3 regions of the Micromonospora sp. WMMD956 genome follow, and region 2 is predicted to be linked to each of the others. Evidence: riboswitches for the same ligand, from Rfam matches in the RefSeq annotation. Region 2 holds a riboswitch; each other region holds the start of a gene.
The links. Region 2 has a riboswitch for cobalamin ahead of O7628_RS16265 (cell wall anchor protein). Riboswitches for the same ligand answer to the same signal wherever they lie in the genome.
Positions count from the first base shown of each region.

Region 1: it holds a riboswitch for cobalamin, as region 2 does, so the genes downstream of both, bluB (5,6-dimethylbenzimidazole synthase) here and O7628_RS16265 (cell wall anchor protein) in region 2, are expected to answer to the same signal.
Region 3: it holds a riboswitch for cobalamin, as region 2 does, so the genes downstream of both, cobN (cobaltochelatase subunit CobN) here and O7628_RS16265 (cell wall anchor protein) in region 2, are expected to answer to the same signal.

Region 1 covers NZ_JARUBI010000005.1:2,890,503-2,894,740, forward strand. The annotation lists gene O7628_RS13340 (AraC family transcriptional regulator) at 1-673, shown strand, start outside; gene O7628_RS13345 (helix-turn-helix domain-containing protein) at 830-1,780, shown strand; cobalamin riboswitch at 1,798-1,997, shown strand; gene bluB (5,6-dimethylbenzimidazole synthase) at 2,033-2,677, shown strand; gene O7628_RS13355 (hypothetical protein) at 2,751-3,092, shown strand; gene O7628_RS13360 (Rieske 2Fe-2S domain-containing protein) at 3,187-4,038, shown strand; gene O7628_RS13365 (LysM domain-containing protein) at 4,075-4,238, opposite strand, start outside.
Region 2 covers NZ_JARUBI010000005.1:3,536,678-3,540,915, reverse strand. The annotation lists gene O7628_RS16270 (hypothetical protein) at 1-752, opposite strand, end outside; gene O7628_RS16265 (cell wall anchor protein) at 830-2,278, opposite strand; cobalamin riboswitch at 2,413-2,552, opposite strand; gene O7628_RS16260 (hypothetical protein) at 2,622-3,101, opposite strand; gene O7628_RS16255 (peptidase) at 3,153-4,196, opposite strand.
Region 3 covers NZ_JARUBI010000005.1:6,221,388-6,225,625, reverse strand. The annotation lists gene cobN (cobaltochelatase subunit CobN) at 1-2,509, opposite strand, end outside; cobalamin riboswitch at 2,798-2,927, opposite strand; gene cpt (chloramphenicol phosphotransferase CPT) at 3,187-3,720, shown strand; gene O7628_RS27160 (hypothetical protein) at 3,755-4,090, opposite strand; gene O7628_RS27155 (hypothetical protein) at 4,202-4,238, shown strand, end outside.

The DNA of each region.
Region 1 (4,238 bases), 650 kb from region 2:
CCTGCTGCTGGTGCCGCCCCGGCGGACCAGGGCGATCCTGCACCGCGACATGGAGGTCGTCGCGGTGGAGCTGCCCCTCGCCGACGTGCGGCGGGTGGCGCAGGAGCGGTGCGGGCTCGCGCCGGTCGACCTGCGGTTCCAGGGGCTGCTGCCGGTGTCCCCGTCCGCCGCGCAGCTCTGGCGCAACACCACGCGCTATCTCACCCAGGTGGCGCTGCCGGGCGCCGCGTTCGGGACGAACGCCCTGGTGCAGGCGGAGGCGACGGGCCTGCTGGTGGCCGTCGCGCTGGCCACGTTCCCCAACACGACGATGACCGAGGCGCCGACGCGCGGCGCGGGGGCCGTCGCGCCGGCCGCGGTCCGTCGCGCGGTCGCCTACATCGAGCAGTACGCGGACCAGGCGCTGACCCTGACCGACGTGGCGGTCGCGGCCGGGCTGGGCGCGCGGGCGCTCCAGCATGCCTTCCGGAAGTACCTCGACACCACGCCGACGCGCTACCTGCGACGGGTGCGCCTGGAACGGGTGCACAGCGACCTCCAGGCCGCCGAGCCCGGCGCGGGCCTCACCGTGGCCGCCGCCGCCGCGCGGTGGGGCTTCGCCCACCTGGGCCGGTTCGCCACCGAGTACCGCCGGGCCTACGGGCAGCCGCCCAGCCAGACCCTGCGGGGCTGACGGACGGCGCGAACCCCGGCCCGTCGGCCGCGCCGGTCGCCGGCGGGGGAGGAACCGCCCCGGCGTGCCGTTGCGCGGCCCGCCCGCGCCGGGTGGCTAGGCTCCCTCGTGACTGAGGGATGTGGATAAGTGACTTGCAGTAATAATGGCCCGCCGGTGCTCACCCGGTTCTCGACCAGCGATCCGGCCGAGGCGGCGCACGTCTTCGAGACCTCGTACGGCCGCAGCGTGCGACTGGCCGCGGTGCCGACCGGGCTTCCGCTGCGCCACGACCGGTGGAGCACCGGCGCGTTCTGCATCGACGACATCAGCATCTCCCTGGACCTGCGGGTGCAGGCGGAACCGCTCGGGTACGTCCTGCTCGCCGCCCCCCGCCGGGGGTGCTTCGGGCACCGGTGCGACGGGGTCGACGAGCTGATCGGGCCCGGCGAGGTCGGCGTGCTCTACCAGCCCGACCTGCCCGGCTCCTCGTGGTCCAGCGACGTGGACGTGACCTCCGTCCTGCTGGACCTCTCGCTGTTCGACCAGGTCGCCCGCGTCGACCCGGACCGCCCGCTGGCCCCCCTGCGGTTCGCCAGCTTCCGGCCGGTCTGCGCCGATGCCCAGTGGCGGTGGCGGCGGACCGTCCGGTACGCGGAGTCCGTCATCGCCGCCGGTGGCGCGCCGGGCGCGTCCCCGCTCGTGCTCGGCGGCCTCGGCCGCCTGCTCGCCGCGGCCACGCTCGCCGCGTTCCCCAGCAACGCCGTCGTGGCGGACCGGTCATGCGACCGGACCGACGCCCACCAGGGGACCCTGCGCCGGGCGATCGCCTTCATCGAATCGGCCGCCGGGACCGACATCGGTCTCGTCGACATCGCCCGCGCCGCCGCCACCACCCCCCGCGCGGTGCAGCTCGCGTTCCGCAGTCAGCTCGGCACGACCCCGCTGGCCTACCTGCGCCGGGTGCGGCTCGATCTGGCCCGCCAGGAACTGACCCGGGCCGTGCCCGGCGACGGCGTCTCCGTGGCCGTGGTCGCCGCCCGCTGGGGATTCGCCGACCCGCGCCGCTTCGCCGCCCGCTATCTCGCCACGTACGGGGAGCTGCCCGGCCGGACGCTGCGCCGCTGACGCGGGTTAGCATCGCCGGCGGCACGATCATGCGAGGTGCCCCGCCTGCGCGGGGAGAATCGGGAAGCCGGTGTGAATCCGGCACGGGCCCGCCGCGGTGACCGGGGAGCCACCGTCCACGCGCGAGGAGCGCAGCCACTGGCCGTGCGGCTGGGAAGGCGGACGGGCAGGCGTCGATCCGGGAGTCCGAAGACCGGCCTCGCGTCGACCGCCCACCCGTCGAGGTGGGCCGAGCGCAGCGGGAGCCTGCCTGTGGAACTCTACGACGCCATCCGCCGCCGCCGGGACGTCCGGGCCCAGTTCACCGGGGAGCCGGTGCCGGCCGACGCCCTGCACCGGATCCTCGTCGCCGCGCACGCGGCGCCCAGCGTCGGCTACTCGCAGCCGTGGGACTTCGTCCTGGTCCGGGATCCCGCCGTCCGCCGCCGGTTCCACCGGCACGTGCAGGCCGAGCGGGCCGCCTTCGCCGCCACCCTGGACGGCGCGGCGGCCGAACGGTTCGCGCGTATCAAGATCGACGGGGTGCTGGAGTCGACGCTGTCGGTCGTCGTCACCTACGACCCGCAGCGCGGCGGCCCGGCCGTGCTCGGTCGGCACGCCATCGCCGACGCCGGCCTCTACTCGGTCTGCCTGGCCATCCAGAACCTCTGGCTCGCCGCCACCGCCGAGGGGCTGGGCGTCGGGTGGGTCTCCTTCTACCGGGAGCCGTTCCTCGCCGAGCTGCTGGGCGTGCCGGCCGGCATCCGGCCGGTGGCCTGGCTCTGCGTCGGGCCGGTGACGCACCTGGAGACCGTGCCCGACCTGGAGCGGCACGGGTGGCGGCGGGGCCGACCCCTCGCCGAGGCGCTGCACCACGACCGCTGGGCGCGACGGTCGGCTGACCGACCGAACAGCTAATTCAGGTACGTCTATGCGGCGGCTAGGCTGACGTCGCCCTGAGTCATCGCTTAGCTACGTCGGGAGGAGTTCCATGCGTACCACCGTCAAGGTCCTGGCCGCATCCGTCCTCGCCACCCTGGGTCTGGCCGCCGCCGCCACCCCGGCCCTCGCCGCCGCCCCGGCACCCTTCTGCGAGTCCGGCGCGTCGCAGTTCTACTGCGACGCCAGCAGCACCGGCACGACGACGTGGACCGTCACCTGGTACTCCGGCAGCGTCGGCACCTTCACGACCGCCGGGTCGACCCTCTTCGCCACCTGCCCGGCCAGCAACCTCGGCCACCCCGTACGGGCCAGCTACAGCTACTTCGACGGCAGCGCCACCCAGTACAGCGGGACCACCCAGTTCATCTGCCGCAGTGGCCCCTGGCTGTAGCCGGCCCCGTCCGGCGTACGCGCGGACCCGCGTACGTTGGAGACCCGCTGCGGCTGCCCGGTTTGCGACCGCTTCTGCCGGGAAGTCGGACGGAATGCGGGCACTCTTGACGAAACTCGAACAGGCCTCGACGCTGGACCGGACCGGTGACCGGCTGCAACGCGTCGTCCAGGCCACCCTGCGCCCGCAGCGGGTGCGTGACCTGCTGCACGGCGTCTTCATCGGTCATCCGCTGCACCCGGCACTGGTGCAGGTGCCGGTCGGCTCCTGGATCAGCGCGGCCGTGCTCGACCTGATGCCCGGCCAACGCCGGGCGGCCACCGCCCTGGTCGGGCTGGGCACCGTCAGCGCCCTCCCCGCGGCGATCGCCGGCCTCAACGACTGGGCGGCCCTCTCCCGGGAGCAGCGCCGCGTCGGACTGGTGCACGCCGCCGCCAACGCGGTCGGCCTCACCCTGTACGCGGGTTCGCTGGCGGCCCGGCTGCGCGGGCGGCACGGCACGGGGCGGGCGCTGGCGTACCTCGGGCTGGGCGCGGCGAGCGCGGGGGCGTACCTCGGCGGGCACCTCGCGTACAAGCAGGGGGCGCAGGTCAACCAGAGCATCTCCGAGCTGCACCGGATCGGCGAGGGCTGGCACCCGCTGGCGGACATGGCCAACCTGCCGCAACGGAAGCTGGTCACCCGCGAGGTCGACGACGTCTCGGTGATCCTCTACCGGCACGGCGACGAGGTCACGGTGATGCTGGAGCGCTGCCCGCACCAGAGCGGCCCGCTCGGCGAGGGCGACGTCACCGAGATCGACGGGCACGCCTGCGTCGTCTGCCCGTGGCACGGAAGCGCGTTCCGGCTCAACGGTGGCGAGGTCATGCACGGGCCGTCCGGTAACGACCAGCAGATCCTGCCGACCCGGGTGGTCGACGGGGTCCTGGAGGCCCGGCTGCCCTGAGCCCGGGCCCCGCCGCGCCCCGCGCGCCGGCTGGGGTCAGTCCCGGCGGTGCCGTCCGGTGACGAGGGCCCGCGCGCTGTTGGTGGCCCGGACGACCGCCGGCCGGCGGCGCAGGCCGAGAACCGCCCCGATCTGCGCCCCGACGATGCTGGCGACGGCGAGCACCGCCGAGACGGCGAGCGGCCGGTTCACCTGGTCGC
Region 2 (4,238 bases):
GCGGCGAGTGCCGCCAGCAGCAACACCCCCGCCGCCGTGCCCAGCGGGACGCCACCGTCGCCACGGGGTGCGGCGACACCGGTCAGCACCGGTTCCTCGGAGTCGCTCGGCGATGGGCCGCCGGACCCGCCGGTCGGCGGCGCGGTGGCCGGCGCGCCAGGTGTCTCCGGCGATCCACTGACCGGTGTCCTAGCGGAGGGCGCCGCAGACCCGGACGCGCGTGTCGTCGGCGCTGCCGAACCGGGGCCACCGCCGGCCGCCGACGAAGGCGCGACCGGCCCGCCGCCTGCCGGTGGCGTGACCGGTGCGCCACCGGTGGTGGGCGGTGGTGGTGGCGACGGTCGTTTCGGTGCGATGCCGGGACGGGGCGCGTCGTTGGCGGTGCGGTTGAGGGAGAACGACCAGCCCTCGAAGGTGCCGGCCGGCGGCTTGCGGTTGAGCACACCCTTGTCGCTGTACGTCCAACTGCCACCGTCGGCCGCGTGCCAGTACGACCAGTAGGCGCTGGCCGGAGGCGTGTCGACGCACTTCTCGGCCGCCGCCGACGGTTTGCCCTCGATCCGGCAGACGAACCCCTCGCCCCAGCGCAGCGTGCCGGTGACCTGGAAACCGGCGCTCTTCAGCGCCGTCAGGCCGGTCGGCTGCTCGCCCCGGGCGCACCGCACCACCGTTCCGCCGCCGAGTTCGTTGAAGTCGACCACCACGGTGACGCCGGAGGCGTCCGGGCAGTAGCCGGCCGCACCGGCGGCCATCGCCGGGCTGCCCGGTTCGCCCACCACGCCGACGGCGGCCAGGACGACGGCCAGCCCGGCGCGGACGATCCGGACGATCACGTCGCCCTCCATCGGCTGAGGAGCAGCAGCAGCGACCCACCACCGACCATCAGGAGCGCGATCAGCACGTACGTGGTGATCGCCGCGCCGGTCGTCGGTAGGCCACCCGCACCCCCCGGGGCGGTCGGCGCGGCAGTCGGGGCGGCGGTCGCCGACACGGTGGGTGACGGGGCCGGTGCCGTGGTGCTGGCGGACGCACTCGGGGTCGGGCTGGCCGGTGCGGTCGGCGTCGGCGACCCGGTGGGTGTGGGGGACGCCGTTCCGGTCGGTGAGGCCGTGCCCGTTGGAGTCGGCCCGGGCGACGACGGCGGAAGGTCGAGGCCGATGCGGCCGAGCGGCACCTGGGCGAGACCGAGCAGTGCCTGCGCGGTGGCCCGACGCCACTGGTCCCGGGAGACGTCGTCGATCCCGGACCCGACAGCGGCGGCCAGGCCTTCGGCGTTGTAGGCGATGGCTCCCGCGTCGGCGGCTGCGCCGCCGTGCGACGTGGTCAGCTGGAGCACGCGGAGCGCGCCCGCTGCGCGGGCGGCCTCGGCATGGCGTCCGGAGGCGGCGAGCGCCTGCCCGGCCAGGCCGGTGCTGTTGGAGTTCGCGCCGGTCGTCGGCCCCGAGCCGCCGAACGACCCGTCGGAATGCTGCTGGGCGACCAACCAGTCCACGCCCCGATCCGCCGCGGCCGCGGCACCCGTGGCCCCTTCGTCTGCGGCGGCCAGCAGCGCCTGCACGGCCATCGCGGTCGAGTCGACGTCGAGGGTGGCGCCGGCCTGCTCGTCGCACGACGGCGACGGGCCGTCCCCCGTGTCGGGGTAGAGCCGGAAGCCACCGGCCGCGCACTGCTGCCGGACGAGGAAGTCGACGGTGTCCTGCGGGACGTCGCCGCTGCGGGCCAGGCCCAGCACCGTGAAGGACTGGTCGAAGGTGTTGCTGGCGTCCGGACCGCTGTCGGCGGTGGTGCGGCTGGTGATCCGCCCCCGCTGATGCCCGGCGTCCGCCCCGGCGACCAGCGACAGGGCCTCGGCCCGCAGGTCGAAACCGCCGAAGTCGGTGGGATCAGCTCCGGCGGCGGCGGCCGCGTAGAGCAGCTTCGCGGTGGCCCCGCCGTCGGTGAAGCCCTCGATGCCCCAGTCGTCGTAGCTGTTGTAGGAGCGCACGTGCGCCGCGACCTGCGCGGTCGCCGCCTGCCGGGTCGGCACGGCCACCCCGGTCGCGGACAACGCGATGATTCCGTCGATGGTCAGGCCCCAGTCAGGGCTCCCGAACGGCCCGGGAAGTGCCCCGTCGGCGACCTCACCGGCCAACCAGGACGCTGCCTCGCGTGCCGCGGCGGCGTCGGCCGGTGCCGGTGCGGCAACCACGGTCAGGGGCAGGGCGGCGATCGCGGCGAGGGTCGCCGCTGTGCTGGCGGCGAGACCGGTGCCGATCCGCCGGTGCCGGGACAGGGACATGGGGTGCCTTTCGCAGAGCGGTCGGTGAAGGCGCCGGAACGCAGCCGAGGAGTCGGCACCCGCTCGCATGACGACGCGTTGCGCGGGGTGGACGGACCTCGGCGGCCCGGACTTCACCCTGTAGACCTCGACAGTGGAAGCCGCTCGTCCCGGGCGAGGCATTCCGGCTCGCGGGGTCGATGCCTCGCTCACGGTTGCGGGTCAGCGCCGGCTTCAACCGACTTTCCCCCACACGGGACGTATGCAGTTGTGTGCCCGGCGTGAACCGGGTGCCGACACGGTACCGCCCGCACGTCGAGTGACGCCAGAGCGGTGGCCGGCACCCGGCACGTCGGTCGACGGGTCAGGGAGCGGCGATGCTCGGTGGGGCGCCCGCGCCGAAGGACCAGCCCTCGACGCTGCCCGGCGCGGGGTTGTAGCTGGTCGCGCCGGACGTGCTGTAGGACCAGGCGCCGCCGCTCGGCGCGTGCCAGTACGACCAGTACGCGGTGACGGGTGGAGTGTTGACGCACGGCTCGGTCGCGGCGGTGGGCTTGCCGTTGATCCGGCACACGAACGCCAGTCCCCAGCGCGAGGTTCCGGTCACGGTGAAGCCCGCGCCCTGGAGGGCGGCCAGCCCAGTCGCCGGGTCGCCGAGGGCGCAGGCCACCTGGACCCCGCCGCCGAGGGCGGCGAAGTCGACCACCACGGTGACCCCCGACGTGCCGGTACACGCGGCGGCGTGCGCGGCCTGCGGCGCAGGCTCGACGGCGGTCAGCGCGACGGCGGCGACGGCGGCGGCCAACAGTCCGGCAAGCCGCCTACGAATGACGATTCGAAACATGGGTCCTCCCCGAGAGCAGACGAATGAGAATCAGGCGAGCGACGGAACGGCTCACGGGCAGTCGGGGGTCGGTGCGCCGGTCGTCGCGCCGGCGGCGGACAGGTGGGCGTACCCAGCGCCGGTCAGACCGAGGACGGCCTGCGCGGTGGCGCGGGCGGCGGTGGCCGGGTCGAAGGCGCCGCCGTCGAAGTCGACCGCCCCCCGGTCGGCTGACGCGCCGGCGCAGTCGACCTGGAGTCCGGCGAGGAACGTGCGGGCCCGCGCCCAGGCCAGCGGCCGGTGACCATCGCGCAGCGCCTGCGCGGCGAGCCCGGTGCTGTTCGCGTTCGGTGTTCCCCCTACGTTGGCGAACCCGCCGTTCGCGCCCTGCACCGAGAGCAGCCAGCGCAGCCCCGGGGCGGCGTCGGCCCTGCGGCCGGCCGCCCGCAACGCCTGCACCGCGAGCGCGGTGGCGTCCACGTCGGAGGTGCAGACCGGCTGGGCGGGCAGCAGCGGGTAGCCACCGTCGGCGCAGCGGGTGCCGGCCAGCCAGGACGCGGCCGCTGCCGGCACGCCCTGTGCGGTCCGGTCCAGCGCGAGGATCGCGAAGGACTGACTGAAGGCGTTGCTGTAGTCGCCGAACGCCGACCGGTCGGTGAACCGGCCGGTCGGCGACTGGAGCGAGCGCAGGCGGGCGACCAGGTCCACCCCGCCCACATCCGTCGGGTCACCGCCGCGCACCGCGACGGCGAGGGCGAGTTTGGCGGTGGCGCCGACGTACGCCTCGGTCGTGCCGTCGCCCACGTAGGCGTCGCGGACGTCCGGCCGGCTGACCCAGGCCAGCGCCCGCGTGCCGGAGTCGTCGGCGACGCCGGCAGCGGCGAAGGCGAACACCGCGTCGAGGGTGAGCCCCTGGTCCGGGTAGGCGACCCCGTCGTAGACCACCTCGAAGCGTTCCCCGTCGATTAGTTGCCGGGCCAGCCACCCGGCGGCGGCCTCCGCCCGGGTCGGGCCGGCGGGCGCGGGAGCGGCGAGCGCGGGCGTGGTGACTGTGAGGGCGGCGAGCACACCGCAGAACAGCGCGAGCAGGCGGTGCCGGCTCAGGCGAACGACCATCGGAAGCGCCTTTCCGGCCCGGCGGTCGTCAGAACCCGAACG
Region 3 (4,238 bases), 2.7 Mb from region 2:
AGCCGGACGGGCCGGGCGGCACGAACCGGCCGTCGAGCGCGCCGAGCACCCGGCCGACCTCGTCGGTGGTGCGCGCCAGCCGCGGCACCACCTCGCGGGCGGCGAAGCGCAGCACGTCGGCGGCGTCGGGGATCGCCCGGCCGGTGACCTCCGCGACGACGGCGTCGACCCGGTCGGCGCTGGCGTCGGCGTCGATGCCGGTGCCGGTGCTGGCGCTGGTGTTCGCGTCGGCGTCGGCGGCCCAGCCGAGGGTCTCCATGGCGACGACGAGCCGCCGGGCCAGCCCCTCGATCAGGTCGACGGCGTCGGCGGCGGTGCCGGCGGGGCCGTCGGCCACGTCGGTCAGCTCCTTCGGCACGGCGATGCGCCGTCCCGGCTCGGCGAGCAGGGCGGCCTCGTCGAGGCCGTACGCGGCGGCGAGCGCCTGGCGCAGGCCGGGCAGGGCGCGCACCCCGCCCCACACCTGGGGGGCGCGCAGCACGGCGAGGACCAGGTTGACCCGCGCCTCGCCGGTGGGCGCGCCGCCGAGGACGTGCAGGCCGTCGCGGATCTGCACGTCCTTGACCTCGCACAGGTACCCGTCGAGGTGCAGCACGAAGTCGTCGAAGTCGTCGGCGGCGGGCATGTCGGCGGTGTGCAGGTCGTGGTGCAGCTCGGCGGCGCGCACCAGGTCCCAGATCTGCGCCCGCACCGTCGGCACCTTCGCCGGGTCGAGGGCCTGCACGGTGGCGTACTCGTCGAGGAGCTGTTCGAGCTTCGCCAGGTCGCCGTACGTCTCGGCGCGGGCCATCGGCGGCACGAGGTGGTCGACGACGACGGCGTGGGCGCGGCGCTTGGCCTGGGTGCCCTCGCCGGGGTCGTTGACGATGAACGGGTACACCAGCGGCAGGTCGCCGAGGACGGCGTCGGGGGCGCAGTCGGCGGCCAGGCCGAGGCCCTTGCCGGGCAGCCACTCCAGGGTGCCGTGCTTGCCGAGGTGCACCACGGCGTCCGCGCCGAACCCGCCGTCCGCCTCGGGCGCGGCCAGCCAGCGGTACGCGGCGAGGTAGTGGTGGCTGGGCGGCAGGTCGGGGTCGTGGTAGATGGCGATCGGATTCTCGCCGAAACCGCGCGGCGGCTGGATCGCCAGCAGCACGTTGCCCAGCCGCAGGCCGGCGAGCACGACGTGCCCGTCGTCGACGTACAGCTCGCCGGGCGGCTCGCCCCAGTGCTCGCGGATCCGCTCCCGCAGCGCGGCCGGGACCGCCTCGAACCAGCGCCGGTAGCTTGCCTGCGGCACCCGGGCGTCGGCGGCGGCGAGCTGCTCGGGGGTGAGCCACTCCACGTCGTGACCGCCGGCGGCGATCAGGGCGTGGATGAGCGCGTCCCCGTCGTCGGGCACCGGCCGGTCGCCGAGGTGGTAGCCGGCGGCGGCGAGCGCGGCGAGCAGCCGCACCGCCGAGGCGGGGGTGTCCAGGCCGACGGCGTTGCCGACCCGGGAGTGCTTCGTCGGGTAGGAGCTGAGCACGATCGCCAGCCGCTTCTCGGCGTGGGGCACGTGCCGCAGCCGGGCCTGGCGCGCGGCGATCCCGGCGACCCGGGCGGCCCGCTCGGGGTCGGGCTCGTAGACCGACAGCCCGTCGGCGTCGATCCGCTTGAACGAGAACGGCACGGTGACGATCCGGCCGTCGAACTCGGGGATGGCCACCTGCATGGCGGCGTCCAGCGGGGACAGCCCGGCGTCGCTGCCGGCCCACTGGTCGCGGGTGCTGGTGAGGCAGAGCGCCTGCACGATCGGCACGTCGAGGGCGGCGAGCGCGCCGACGTCCCAGGCGTCGTCGTCGCCCCCGCCGGAGGCGTCGGCGGCCACCGTCCCGCCCGCGGCCAGCACGGTGACGACGAGGGCGTCGCAGCGGGCGAACAGCTCCAGCGGACCGTCGCCGGGAGCCAGCCCGCGCAGCGAGCCGCAGAAGACCGGCAGGGGGTTCGCCCCGGCGGCGTCGACGGCGTCGGCGAGGGCGTCGACGAAGGCGGTGTTCCCGGCGAGGGCGTGCGCCCGGTAGAAGACGATCCCGACCGTCGGCCGCTCGGGCTTGACGGGCCGCTCGCCGTGGACGCCGTGCCCGGGGGTGGGCGCGGGCGGGGCGAAGCCCTCGCCGGTGAGCAGCACCGTGTCGGAGAGGAACCGGGCCAGCTCGGCGAGGTTGCCCGGCCCGCCCTCGATCAGGTACGCCAGGGCCCCGGTGGCCACCCCTGAGGCCACGGTGGACGCGGCCATCAGCTCCGCGTCGGGCACCGCCTCGCCGCCGAGGACGACCGTCGGCACCCCGGAGTCGAGCACGGCCGCGAGGCCGTCCGGCCACGCCTGCCGGCCCCCGAGCAGCCGTACGACGGCGAGGTCGACGCCGTCGAGCAGCGCCGGCACGGCGTCGGCGGCGACCCGGGCGGGGTTGGCCAGCCGATAGCCGACGCCGCTGGCCCGGGCGGCGAGCAGGTCGGTGTCGGCGGTGGACAGCAGCAGGATGCGCACGGAGGGCTCCGGAGAGTGACGCACGGGGCGGCGGGCAGGCCGCCTGCGGGCAGGCGTGGGCGCGGGTTCAGCGGGTACGGCGGGCCTGCGGCCGGCTCACCGGCGCGGGCCGGGGCGCCGGGGGCGCAGCGCGGCGCGGCACCCGGGGCGCGGGCTCAGGTGCGGCGACGGGGCGCGGGCAGGCTGCCGCGCGCCAGCAGGCGGCGACGGTGTACGTCGATGTGCGAGACGCCGTGCGTCATCGGGTCCTCCTCGGGTGTCCACGCCCTGGGGTCGCTCCGACGGCCGAAGTATCCTGGCTTCCGGATCGACGCTCTCCCCCGGCCTTCCAACCGCAGACGCACGGCCGTGACTCACGAGGGGGGATCGCTCCCCGGTGACAGTGGCGGGACCGCGCCGGAATCGCACCGGCTTCCTTCACTGCCGTCAGGCCGCGAATGCTGCCACACCCGACCGCCGCCGGTCAACGCCGGGCTCCCGGCCACCCCACCCCCCCAACTACATCGATGCCTGACAATTGCATCGGGAATCGGATGCGGCGAAAGCAAATGTCGTACGCCGATGGATGCGGTTCGTTCCGCGCGCATTTCCCCGCCGCCTGCCCGCGGGCTGGCTAGGCTGATTCCGATCATCGCCCGCCGGCGCGGGACGGGACTTGCCCGAAGGGAATCCGATCAGTGGCGACGCAGGTCATCGTGCTCAACGGCGGCTCCAGCTCGGGCAAGTCCGCGATCGTCCGGTGCCTCCAGCGCATCCTGCCGCACCCGTGGATCAGTTTCGGCGTGGACGACCTGATCGCCCGGCTGCCGCCGGCCCTGCTGGGCAGCCCCGCCGGGCTGAGCTTCGGCCCGCACGGCGAGGTCGACGTCGGCGGGGACTTCCTCGCCGTGCAGCACGCCTGGCTGGTCGGCATCGCCGCGATGGCGGACGCCGGGGCGCGGATCATCCTGGACGAGGTCTTCCTCGGTGGCGGCGCCTCCCAGGAGCGGCTCGGCGGCTACCTGGCCGACGTCGAGGTGCTGTGGGCCGGCGTGCGGTGTCCCCCGGCGGTCGCGGCGGCGCGGGAGATCGCCCGGGGCGACCGGGTGATCGGGATGGCGGCGACGCAGGCCGAGACCGTGCACGAGGGGGTCCGCTACGACGTCGAGGTCGACACCGCCCGCACCGAGTCGCTCGACTGTGCCCGCGCCATCGCCGCGCACGTGCGCTGAGCGACTCGGTGCGGCGGGCCGGCGGCGCCCGGGGTCAGCGCGCCCGGCGCTCCGGGTGCGCCCGGTTCCAGGCCCGCATCCGCTCCGGGTACCCGGTCCGCGCGGCCTCGTACAACGGAACGGCGTGCCGCTGGGCGATCTTCGCGGCGGCCCGCGGCGACCCGGTCCGCCGCCGGATCCACTCCCCGTCGTGGGCTATCGCCATCACGGTGGTGTCGGTCGCGGTGGTCTCCGGCTCCAGGTAGAACTCCACGCCCCGGCGGCTGCGGACGAACGCCTCCAGGGCGGCCAGGTCGTCCGGCGTCGCCTCGCGGTCGAGCTTCGTCGGGATCCCGTCGGCGACAGGTCGGCGGCGGCTGAACCAGCCCATGCCCGGCTCCTCTCCTCGGCGTGCCCTCCAGTGGAGCATCCCCGCCTGGCAGCCTGCTGGACGCGGGATGTGAGGAAGCTGACCCGGCTCGCCTCCCCGTACACTCGCCCGGTGGCGGCGTGGCGGGCGGTGGCGGCCCGGGACAACG